Regions from separate parts of the Mesorhizobium sp. B2-3-5 genome, predicted to be linked through region 1. Evidence: predicted binding sites of a transcription regulator. Region 1 holds the regulator's gene; the other holds the start of a gene.
The links. Region 1 encodes PhoB, which activates phosphate uptake and scavenging genes when phosphate is short. Its sites were predicted from a motif close to TGTCATNNANCTGTCAT; they were not measured.
Positions count from the first base shown of each region.

Region 2: FJ958_RS20655 (alkaline phosphatase) is a predicted target of PhoB. The motif match lies at 3,315-3,331, and genes of this name have one in related genera.

Region 1 is NZ_VFVX01000008.1:207,228-212,397, reverse strand. It holds gene pstA (phosphate ABC transporter permease PstA) at 1-530, shown strand, start outside; gene pstB (phosphate ABC transporter ATP-binding protein PstB) at 527-1,330, shown strand; gene phoU (phosphate signaling complex protein PhoU) at 1,356-2,063, shown strand; gene phoB (phosphate regulon transcriptional regulator PhoB) at 2,172-2,861, shown strand; gene FJ958_RS12740 (ROK family protein) at 2,874-4,118, opposite strand; gene xylF (D-xylose ABC transporter substrate-binding protein) at 4,391-5,170, shown strand, end outside.
Region 2 is NZ_VFVX01000019.1:38,165-43,334, reverse strand. It holds gene typA (translational GTPase TypA) at 1-1,161, opposite strand, end outside; gene FJ958_RS20660 (hypothetical protein) at 1,358-1,639, shown strand; gene FJ958_RS20655 (alkaline phosphatase) at 1,670-3,244, opposite strand; gene FJ958_RS20650 (MFS transporter) at 3,500-4,783, opposite strand; gene FJ958_RS20645 (TetR/AcrR family transcriptional regulator) at 4,858-5,170, shown strand, end outside.

The DNA of each region.
Region 1 (5,170 bases):
TGCGTTTCATCAACGACATCCTGCTGTCGGCGCCGTCGATCGTTATCGGCCTGTTCGTCTATGAGTTGCTGGTGCGGCCGATGGGGCACTTCTCCGCCATCGCCGGCGCCGTCGCGCTGGCCATCCTCGTCATCCCGGTCGTGGTGCGCACCACAGAGGACATGCTCAACCTGGTGCCGAACGCCTTGCGCGAGGCAGGCGCCGCGATCGGCGCACCGCGCTGGGTGGTCATCCGCTCTGTCGCCTATCGTGCGGCACTCTCCGGCATCGTCACCGGCATATTGCTGGCCATCGCCCGCATTTCCGGCGAGACGGCGCCGCTGCTCTTCACCGCGCTCAACAACCAGTTCTGGTCAAGCAATCTCAACGCGCCGATGGCCAGCCTGCCTGTCACCATCTTCCAGTTCGCTCTCAGCCCCTACGAGGAATGGCAGCAACTGGCCTGGACCGGCGCACTCATAATCACCTTAACGGTTCTCGGGCTGAGCATCTTCGCCCGCAGCCTTACCGGACGCAGAGAGGACAGATGAAACCGATGTTGTCCACCGATTTGAACGTGGCCGAGGCTGCCGTGGAAAAGGCCAAGATCGAGGTCAAGAACCTCAATTTCTACTATGGCCAGTCGAAGGCGCTGAAGGACATCAGCCTGTCGCTGCCCGAGCGCAGTGTCACCGCCTTCATCGGCCCTTCGGGCTGCGGGAAGTCGACGCTGCTGCGCGTCTTCAACCGCATCTACGAGCTCTACCCGAAGCAGAGCGCCGAGGGTCAGGTGCTGCTTGACGGTCGGAACATTCTCGACCGCTCGCAGGACCTCAACCTGCTGCGCACCAAGATCGGCATGGTGTTCCAGAAGCCGACGCCGTTTCCGATGTCGATCTATGAAAACATCGCGTTCGGCGTCAGGCTCTATGAGAAGATCAGCAAGGCCGAGATGGACGGCCGTGTCGAGCAGGCGCTGAAGCGCGCGGCTCTGTGGACCGAGGTCAAGGACAAGCTCAACGCCAGCGGCCTCAGCCTTTCGGGCGGCCAGCAGCAGCGTCTTTGCATCGCCCGCACCGTGGCGGTGAAGCCGGAGGTCATCCTGCTCGACGAGCCGGCCTCGGCGCTAGACCCGCTGTCGACCGCCAAGATCGAGGAGCTGATCGACGAGCTGCAGGCCGACTACACGATCGTCATCGTCACCCACAACATGCAGCAGGCGGCGCGCGTGTCGCGCCAGACGGCTTTCATGTATCTGGGCGAGCTGGTCGAGTTCGACCGTACCGAGAAGATCTTCACATCGCCCCGCGAGAAGCGCACGCAGGACTATATCACCGGCCGCTTCGGCTGATCTCACGCATACGAGGACCAGGATCATGGCCGAACACACAGTCGCTTCTTTCGACGAGGATCTCGGACAGATCAGCAGGCTGATCAGCGACATGGGCGATCTCGCCAGCTCGATGGTCGGCGGCGCCACCAAGGCGCTGCTGAACTCCGACAACGCGCTGGCACAGCGCGTTGTCTCCGACGACGTCATCATGGACGCGCGCCAGCGCGAACTCGACGATCGCGCCATCACGCTGATCGCCAAGCGCCAGCCGATGGCCGACGATCTGCGGCATGTCGTCGGGTCGATCCGCATGGCCGGCGACCTCGAACGCATTGGCGATCTTGCCAAGAACATCGCCAAGCGCGTCGGTACGGTCGGCCTGTCCACCACGCCGCGCGACCTGTCGCATTCGATAGACGCCATGGCGCAGCTGGTGCTGATCCAGGTGCAGGGCGTGATCGAGGAGTATGCGGCGCACGATGCCGAGGCCCTTGCCAAGCTGCGCGCCGACGACGAACGCATCGACGTCAAATACACCTCCGTGTTCCGCGAACTTCTCACCTACATGATGGAGGATCCGCGCAACATCACCGCTTGCACGCATCTGTTGTTCTGCGCCAAGAATCTCGAGCGGATCGGCGATCATGTGACCAACATCGCCGAGAATGCCTACTACGTGCTGACCGGTACGCAGCTGCCAGCGAATCGTCCAAAGCAGGACGAAACGGCGATGTCGGCGCCGGCGGCTTGATCGTCAGAGCGGTTCACCGTTTCACGGAAAACCGCTCTTGTTTCCATGCAATTCCGGACGGAAACCGCTTCACACTTTTCCTGGAATTGCTTTAGAGGTGACCAGTCGATGATCGCGCCACGCATCATGGTGGTGGAGGATGAGGAGCCGCTCGGCGTGCTCCTCCGCTACAATCTGGAATCGGAAGGCTATCAGGTCGAGGTGGTCCCGCGCGGCGATGAGGCGGAGATCCGCCTGCAGGAGAATGTCCCCGACCTGCTGGTGCTCGACTGGATGGTGCCGGCGGTGTCCGGCATCGAACTCTGTCGCCGGCTAAGGATGCGGCCCGAGACCGAGCGGCTGCCGATCATCATGCTGACGGCGCGCGGCGAGGAAAGCGACCGCGTGCGCGGCCTTTCGACCGGCGCCGACGATTATCTGGTCAAGCCGTTCTCGACACCGGAATTCATGGCCAGGGTCAAGGCGCTGCTGCGCCGCGCCAAGCCGGAAGTGTTGTCCAGTGTGCTCAAGGTCGGCGACATCGTGCTCGACCGCGAATCACATCGCGTCTACCGCAAGAAGAGCGAAATCCGGCTCGGGCCGACCGAATTCCGCCTGCTCGAATTCATGATGCGTCATCCCGGCCGGGTGTTTTCGCGCAGCCAGCTGCTCGACAATGTCTGGGGAGAGACGATCTATATCGACGAGCGCACGGTGGATGTGCATGTCGGCCGGTTGCGCAAGGCGGTCAACAACGGCCGCATGCCCGACGTCATCCGCACCATTCGTGGTGCAGGGTATGCGATCCGCGAGGATTGAGCGCGACGTTATTCAGGCCACGTTCTCCCCGGAGCCGGCTTTCGCCTGCATGCCCGGCGCGAAAATCTCCTGGTCGACGAAAGTCAGCGCCCGCATGGCGCAGCCCTCGCGGATCAGCGGCAACTCGTTAGGCTCGGTGTCGAAGGAAATCGATTTCGAGTGCTGGCCGCCGGCGGTCTGGGCGATGGCCTCGCGCAAGGCCGGCTCGATCAGGTCGAAGGCGGCGGCGCTGACGCCGACCATGGCGACGGGGGCGGGATCGATCAGCGCGAACAGGCTGCCGAGGCCGTAGCCCAGCGCCTCGCCGGCCCTGCGGTAGGCCTCGCGCTCGGGCCCGTCCGTTTGCCGCGCCGTCGCCGCCAGCGCCCGCATCTGCGCGTCGCTGACATCGGCCACCGGCTCGGTGTCCTCGCTGAGCTGCCTGGCGTTGCGCCAGATGGCGTAATTGCCGGCATAGGCTTCGACGCAGCCGCGCCGCCCGCAGCGGCAGAGCGCGCCGCCTGGCCGATGGATCATGTGGCCGAATTCGCCGCCCGAGGAGTGGGTGCCGGTGAAGAGCTCGCCCTTCAGCACCAGGCCCATGCCGATGCCGTGCGAAAGGAGAATGGCGATGAAGTCGTCGCGGTAGCGCTCGGGATCGCGCCAGCGCAGCGCCACCGCCATCATGTTGCAGTCATTCTCCACGGTGGCGGGGATGCCGAACTCGGCTTCGAGTATGTCGGCGAAGGCGATGTCGGTCTGCGGCGTGATGGGCGACCACAGCATTGCCCGGGCATCGGTGTCGGTGATGCCCTGGATGGCCAGCGCGACGCGGGCGACGCTGCGCACGTCGATGTCGGGATCCTCCAGGCGCCGCCGCACGATGGCGACGCATTCGCCGATCAGTGCATCGCGCGACATGGTCAGCGTGTCCAGCCGGCGCTGTTCCTCTGATATGACCTGGCCGGCATAGTCGATAACGGCGACGGACAGGAAATTCAGCGACAGCACAGCGGTCATCACCGTTGCGGCTTCCGCATTGAGGCCAAGGCCGACCTGCGGCCTGCCGCGTTTGAGCGCGCCGGCCTCGCTCGGCTTGCCTTCGGCCAGGATACCTTCGCCGATCAGATCGGAGGAAATCGCCGATATGGTGGAGTGGCTGAGGCCGGTGGTCGCGGCGATTTCGGTGCGCGAGGACTGGCCGGCCCGGCGCACCGCGGCAATCACCATCGCGCGGTTGCGCCGGCGCAGGTCGTCGTGGCGGATTCCGACCGACATGTTTTTCCCATATCCTCCCGGTCGCCGCGGTTCTTCCTGACCTCGAACACTGTCGGCAACACGATTAAATACTGGCAGAAGCGGCCGATGCTGTCATTTATTTATTGCGGGGCTCGAAAAAAGGTTCCCGGGCCCTCGAAATCCATCAGAATCATTGTTGACAGCTTTCCGGCGATGCATCACTATTTTTTTTGAGGCTCGAAAAAATAGAGCCTTTGTGCCGGCCTTCGGGCCAGTTTGGTCGCGCCATACGCGGCGCAGGGAGGATAATCATGAAGAGATTCGCAGTCGCCATCCTGGCGGGTGTCGCCATGTCACTGACGCTCGCGTCGGTCGCGCAGGCGAAGGGCAAGGTCATCGGCGTTTCTTGGTCCAACTTCCAGGAAGAGCGCTGGAAGACCGACGAGGCCGCCATGAAGAAGGCGATCGAGGCCGCCGGCGACAAATACATCTCCGCCGACGCGCAGTCCAATCCCGGCAAGCAGCTCACCGACGTCGAGAGCCTGATCTCGCAGGGCGCCAATTCGCTGATCATCCTGGCGCAGGACGCCTCGGCGATCGGCCCGGCCGTCCAGAAGGCGCTGGACGAAGGCATTCCGGTCGTCGGCTATGACCGCCTGATCGAGAACAAGGACGTCTTCTACCTGACCTTCGACAACAAGGAAGTCGGCCGCATGCAGGCCCGCGCGGTGTTCAAGGTCAAGCCGGAAGGCAACTATGTCTTCATCAAGGGCTCGGGCGCCGATCCGAATGCCGACTTCCTGTTCTCGGGCTCGATGGAAGTGCTCAAGCCGGCCATCGACAGCGGCAAGATCAAGAATGTCGGCGAGGCCTATACGGACGGCTGGCTGCCCGCCAACGCCCAGAAGAACATGGAGCAGTTCCTGACCGCCAACGACAACAAGGTCGATGCCGTGGTCGCCGCCAATGACGGCACCGCCGGCGGTGTCGTCGCGGCGCTGACCGCGCAAGGCCTTGCCGGCACAGTGCCGGTGTCGGGCCAGGACGGCGACCATGCCGCGCTGAACCGCATCGCGCTCGGCACGCAGACC
Region 2 (5,170 bases), on a different contig from region 1:
GACGACGCGCGGACGCGACACGGCGATCTCGAACCCTTCGCGGCGCATCGTCTCGATCAGCACCGCGAGCTGCAATTCGCCACGGCCGGAAACGAAGAACGAATCCTTGTCGGGCGATTCCTCGATCTTGAGCGCGACATTGCCTTCGGCCTCGCGCAGCAAGCGGTCGCGGATGACGCGGCTGGTCACCTTGTCGCCTTCGGTGCCGGCCAATGGGCTGTCGTTGACGAGGAAGGACATGGTCACGGTCGGCGGATCGATCGGCTGCGCATGCAGCGCCTCGGTCACGCTGGGGTCGCAGAACGTGTCGGCGACGGTGCCCTTGGACAGACCGGCAATGGCGACGATGTCGCCCGCCTGGGCTTCCTCGATCGGCTGGCGCTCGAGGCCGCGGAAGGCGAGGATCTTGGAAATGCGGCCGGTTTCGATCTGGGTGCCGTCATGGTGCAGCACCTTGACCGGCTGGTTGGCCTTCAGCGTGCCGCTCTCGATGCGGCCGGTGATGATGCGGCCGAGGAAGGGATTGGCCTCCAGGATGGTACCGATCATCCGGAACGGGCCGGGATGAACGGTCGGCGCCGGCACATGCTTGATGACGAGGTCGAACAGCGGCGCGAGCTGCTGATCCTTGGGGCCTTCCGGATTTTCCGACACCCAGCCGTCGCGGCCTGAACCGTAGAGGATCGGGAAGTCGAGCTGCTCGTCGGTGGCGTCGAGCGCGGCGAAAAGGTCGAACACCTCGTTGACCACCTCGACATGGCGCGCATCCGGCCGGTCGATCTTGTTGATGACGACGATCGGCTTCAGGCCGACCTTGAGCGCCTTGCCGACGACGAACTTGGTTTGCGGCATCGGGCCTTCGGCGGCATCGACCAGGACGATGGCCGAATCCACCATCGACAGGATGCGCTCGACCTCGCCGCCGAAATCGGCGTGGCCGGGCGTGTCGACGATGTTGATGCGCGTATCCTTCCAGTCGACCGAGGTCGCCTTGGCAAGGATGGTGATGCCGCGCTCCTTTTCGAGGTCGTTGGAATCCATGGCGCGCTCGGCGACGCGCTGGTTGTCGCGGAAAGAGCCGGACTGCTTCAAAAGCTGGTCGACAAGGGTAGTCTTTCCATGGTCGACGTGCGCGATGATCGCGATATTACGGAGTTTCATGTTCTGGTCTCGGGAGCGTTGCAGGCAGCAGGCCAAAGGCGCCGCCTCTTTCGGTTGCGCGGCTCATACAGGGTTTTTCGCATTTGCGAAAGAGGAAGCGCGATACCAAATAATCATCAAATCTTAAGCATCTCCATGTGAGATGGTTTTGTTAACCAAGGCGGGAACCTTTTGAGGGCCCGGCAGTTCGAACGTCATGACCGATAAACTCAACCGTTTTTGGCCGTTCGTCGCTTCGGCGGCCTTTGCCGTCCTGCTGGCGGCCAACGCCGCGCAGTCGGCCGCGGCGCTGAAGGAAGCACGCCCTGTTCTTCCGACAGATACCTCGTCGGCCCAGCAGGTCTTCGCCGACGCGCCCGATGGCGTTGACCCCATGGTGACCGGCCCGGTCAGCACCGCCTTCAAGCAAAGGCAGGACGCCGCCAACTGCGACGCCGCCGTCTGGCCGCATATTCCGATGGTCTGCTACCCGGATTGACGGCTGCTTCAACAGCCGTCCCAGGTCGCCTCACGCAGACCGCACAGGGTCGAGCGTGACCTTGTAAAGCTCGTTGTCGTCACGATCCATCAACCGCACCGTCAGCTGCTCGGTGGCGCCGGATATATCGACCAGACCGAAGAACTGCAGCCCGGCTGACGGCGGCAGGTTCTGGCCCTGCTCCGCGGTCGGCGCCTTGATGAACTTCAGCTCGGGGCCGAAGGTCATGTCGAAATTGTTGGGGCCGAAGGTGCCGGCGTGGATCGGACCGGAGACGAACTCCCAGAATGGGTTGAAGTCCTGGAACTGCGCCTTGTCCGGATTGTAGTAATGCGCAGCCGTGTAATGGACGTCGGCGGTGAGCCAGACGGTGTTGGTGATGCCGGCGTTCTTGATGTAGCGCAACAGGTCGGCGAATTCTAGCTCGCGGCCTTTCGGCGCGCCACTGTCGCCATTGCTGACCGCTTCGGCGCCGGCCTTCTTGGTCGCGTCGTCCCAGACGACGAGGCCGAGCGGCATGTCGGCGGCGATGATCTTCCAGGTCGCCTTCGAGTTCGTCAACTCGCGCTTCAGCCATTTCGTCTGCTGCTCGCCGAGCATGCGCGATTGCGGCGTCATGGTATCCTCCATGTCGGGGCCGTTGGGGCCGCGATAGGAGCGCATGTCGAGGAAGAACACGTCGAGCAGCGGTCCGTGGGCGATCTTGCGATAGACGCGGCCCGGCTCCGACGGCTCGTAGCGGATGGTTGTCATCTCGTGGAAGGCGCGCGCGGCGCGGGCCGCTAGCACGTGGATGGATTTCTCCTTGTAGCGATCGTCGGCACTGAGGTTCTTCGAATCCGACCAGTTGTTCAGCACCTCATGGTCGTCCCACTGGTAGAAGGTCGGGCAGATGGCGCTGAGTTCCAGCACGTTCTTGTCCATCATGTTGTACTTCCACTGGTCGCGATATTCGTCCAGCGTCTCGGCCACCTTGCGCTTGCCGTCGATGAGAACGACATTCTTCCACTTGCCACCGCCGGGCAGGTCGACTTCGTCCTTCATCGCGCCGTCGGCATAGATGGTGTCGCCCGAATGCAGGAAGAAGTCCGGCGTATGCTTGGCGATGGTGGAATAGGTCTTCATGCCGGTCTCGTCGATGCCCCAGCCCTGGCCGGCGGTATCGCCCGACCAGGCGAAGCGCACGTCGCGCTTCGAGGACGGCGCGGTGCGGAAACGGCCGACGATCGGGTCGGAGACGGCATTGATGTCGGAAAGATCGGCCGCCGACATGCGGTAGAAGATGTCCTGGTCGGAGGCGAGGTCGGTGAGCAGCCGCTTGACCGTGTAGTCGCTGGCCGGCGAGGTGTCGAGCGGTGCCAGCTTTGTCGCATTGGCGAAGCTTTCCGTCGTGGACACTTCGAACATGACGCGCGCGGGGCGGTCGGTACGGGTCCAGACCATGCCGCTGACGGCGTCGACATCACCGGACTGGACGCCATGGGTGAAGGCCGGACGCTGGCTGGCGCGGGAATAATAGGGCAATGCGAGACCCGAGGCGCCGAGCAGACCAGCCGCGCTGGCCGAAGTGACGAAGGCGCGGCGGGTCATCGAAAGCTTGTTCATGGCTGTCTCCTGGTGGCGTTGAAGGTGCCACCAAGGTCCGGCGTCAGTGTTGCAGACGCATTTCGAAACCATGAAGTTTTGATAACAGCTGCCAATCTCCCCCCTCGAGGGGGAGATGTCGCCGAAGGCGACAGAGGGGGTCGCCTCGCGTAGAGCGCCAACCTTTTCCGCCCGCGATAAGGGTCGAGTCTAGTCGAACCGACCCCCTCTGGCCGCTTCGCGGCCATCTCCCCCTCAAGGGGGGAGATCGGCAGCTCAAGCCGCCTGCGGCTCGGGATCGAATGCCGGCCGGCTGGTGTTGATCAAAAGCGAGAGACACGCCGCGGCGATCGCCGTCATGCCGGCGATCAGGAAGGCCAGTTCGTAATTGCCCTGCAACTCGCGCATGGTGCCGCCGAAGGCGGCGGCGGTTGCAGCCCCGACCTGGTGGCCGGCGACGATCCAGCCGAACACGATCGGCCCGCTGCGATCGCCGAAGGCTTCGTTGGCGAGCCGCAGCGTCGGCGGCACGGTGGCGATCCAGTCGAGGCCGTAGAGCACCGCGAAGATGATCAGGCTGGTCGCCGAGAAGCCGGAATAAGGCAGATAGATCAGCGATAGGCCACGGATGGCATAATAGACGCCGAGCAGCTTGCGCGGATCGAACCGGTCGGTGAGCCAACCGGACAGCGTCGTCCCGATCAGATCGAAAATGCCCATCATCGACAACAGGCCGGCGGCCTGCACCTCGCCGATGCCCATATCGCCGCAGAAGGCGATGAGATGCGTACCGACCAGACCGTTGGTGGTGAAGCCGCAGACGAAGAAAGTGGCGAACAGATACCAAAATACCCGCGTGCCAGCGGCGCGGCGCAGCGTGTTGAGCGTGTGCGCCAGGAAGTTGCCCTGCGATGCCGGCGAGACCGGCGGCACGTCATCGGCCCCGGCGCCATAGCGAACCATGCCGATCGAGGCCGGACGCTCCGGCACCAGCAGCCAGACCAGGGGCAGGAGGCAGGCGGTGGCGACCGCGACCGCGATTGCGACCGGCTTCCAGCCGCCCGATTGCGCGAGGGAAGCGATCAACGGCAGGAAAATCAGCATGCCGGTGGCGCTCGAGGCCGACATTAGCCCCATGACCAAGCCGCGATTGGTCTTGAACCAGCGGTTGACGATCGTGGCGCCGAGCACGCTGGCGACGGCACCGGAGCCGATGCCGGAGAAGACGCCCCAGGTGATGAACAGGTGCCACGGCTTGGTCATCAAAAGGCTGAGTGCCGTCGAAGCCGACATCACCACCAACGCAGCAAGCAGCGTGCGGCGCAGCCCGATCCGCTCCATCAGCGCGGCGGCGAACGGACCGGTCAGACCGTAGAGCAGGATACCGACGCCGGCGGCCAGCGAGATCGTGTCGCGCCGCCAGCCGAAGCTGCTTTCGAGCGGCAGCATCATGACGGAAGGCGCGGAACGAAGCCCGGCCGCGATCAGCAGGCAGAGGAAGATGACACCGACCACGACGAAAGCGTAGCGCTGGCCAAACGGACGGGATTGAGTTATCATGTTACTGACCGGTACGTTGCAAGATGGGAGCATGTATACGTACCGATCGGTAACATTGTCAATCGAGTCCCACGATGCCAACCGACAAAAATATTGAACTGACCATCAGCGACGGTCATGCATCGGCGCCGCCGAAGGCCGCCAAGAAGATCCTCGACGTGGCTTATGACCTGTTCTACCGGCGCGGCATAAGAGCGATCGGCGTCGACGAGATCGTCAAGCGTGCCGGCGTCACCAAACCGAGCCTCTATCGCAGTTTCCCCTCGAAGGACGAACTGGCCGCGTCCTATCTCAGGCAATACGACCTTGAGTTCTGGGAGCGCTTCGACGAGGCCGTCAACGCACATCCGGGCAATCCGCGCGCGCAGATCATCGCCTTCCTCACCC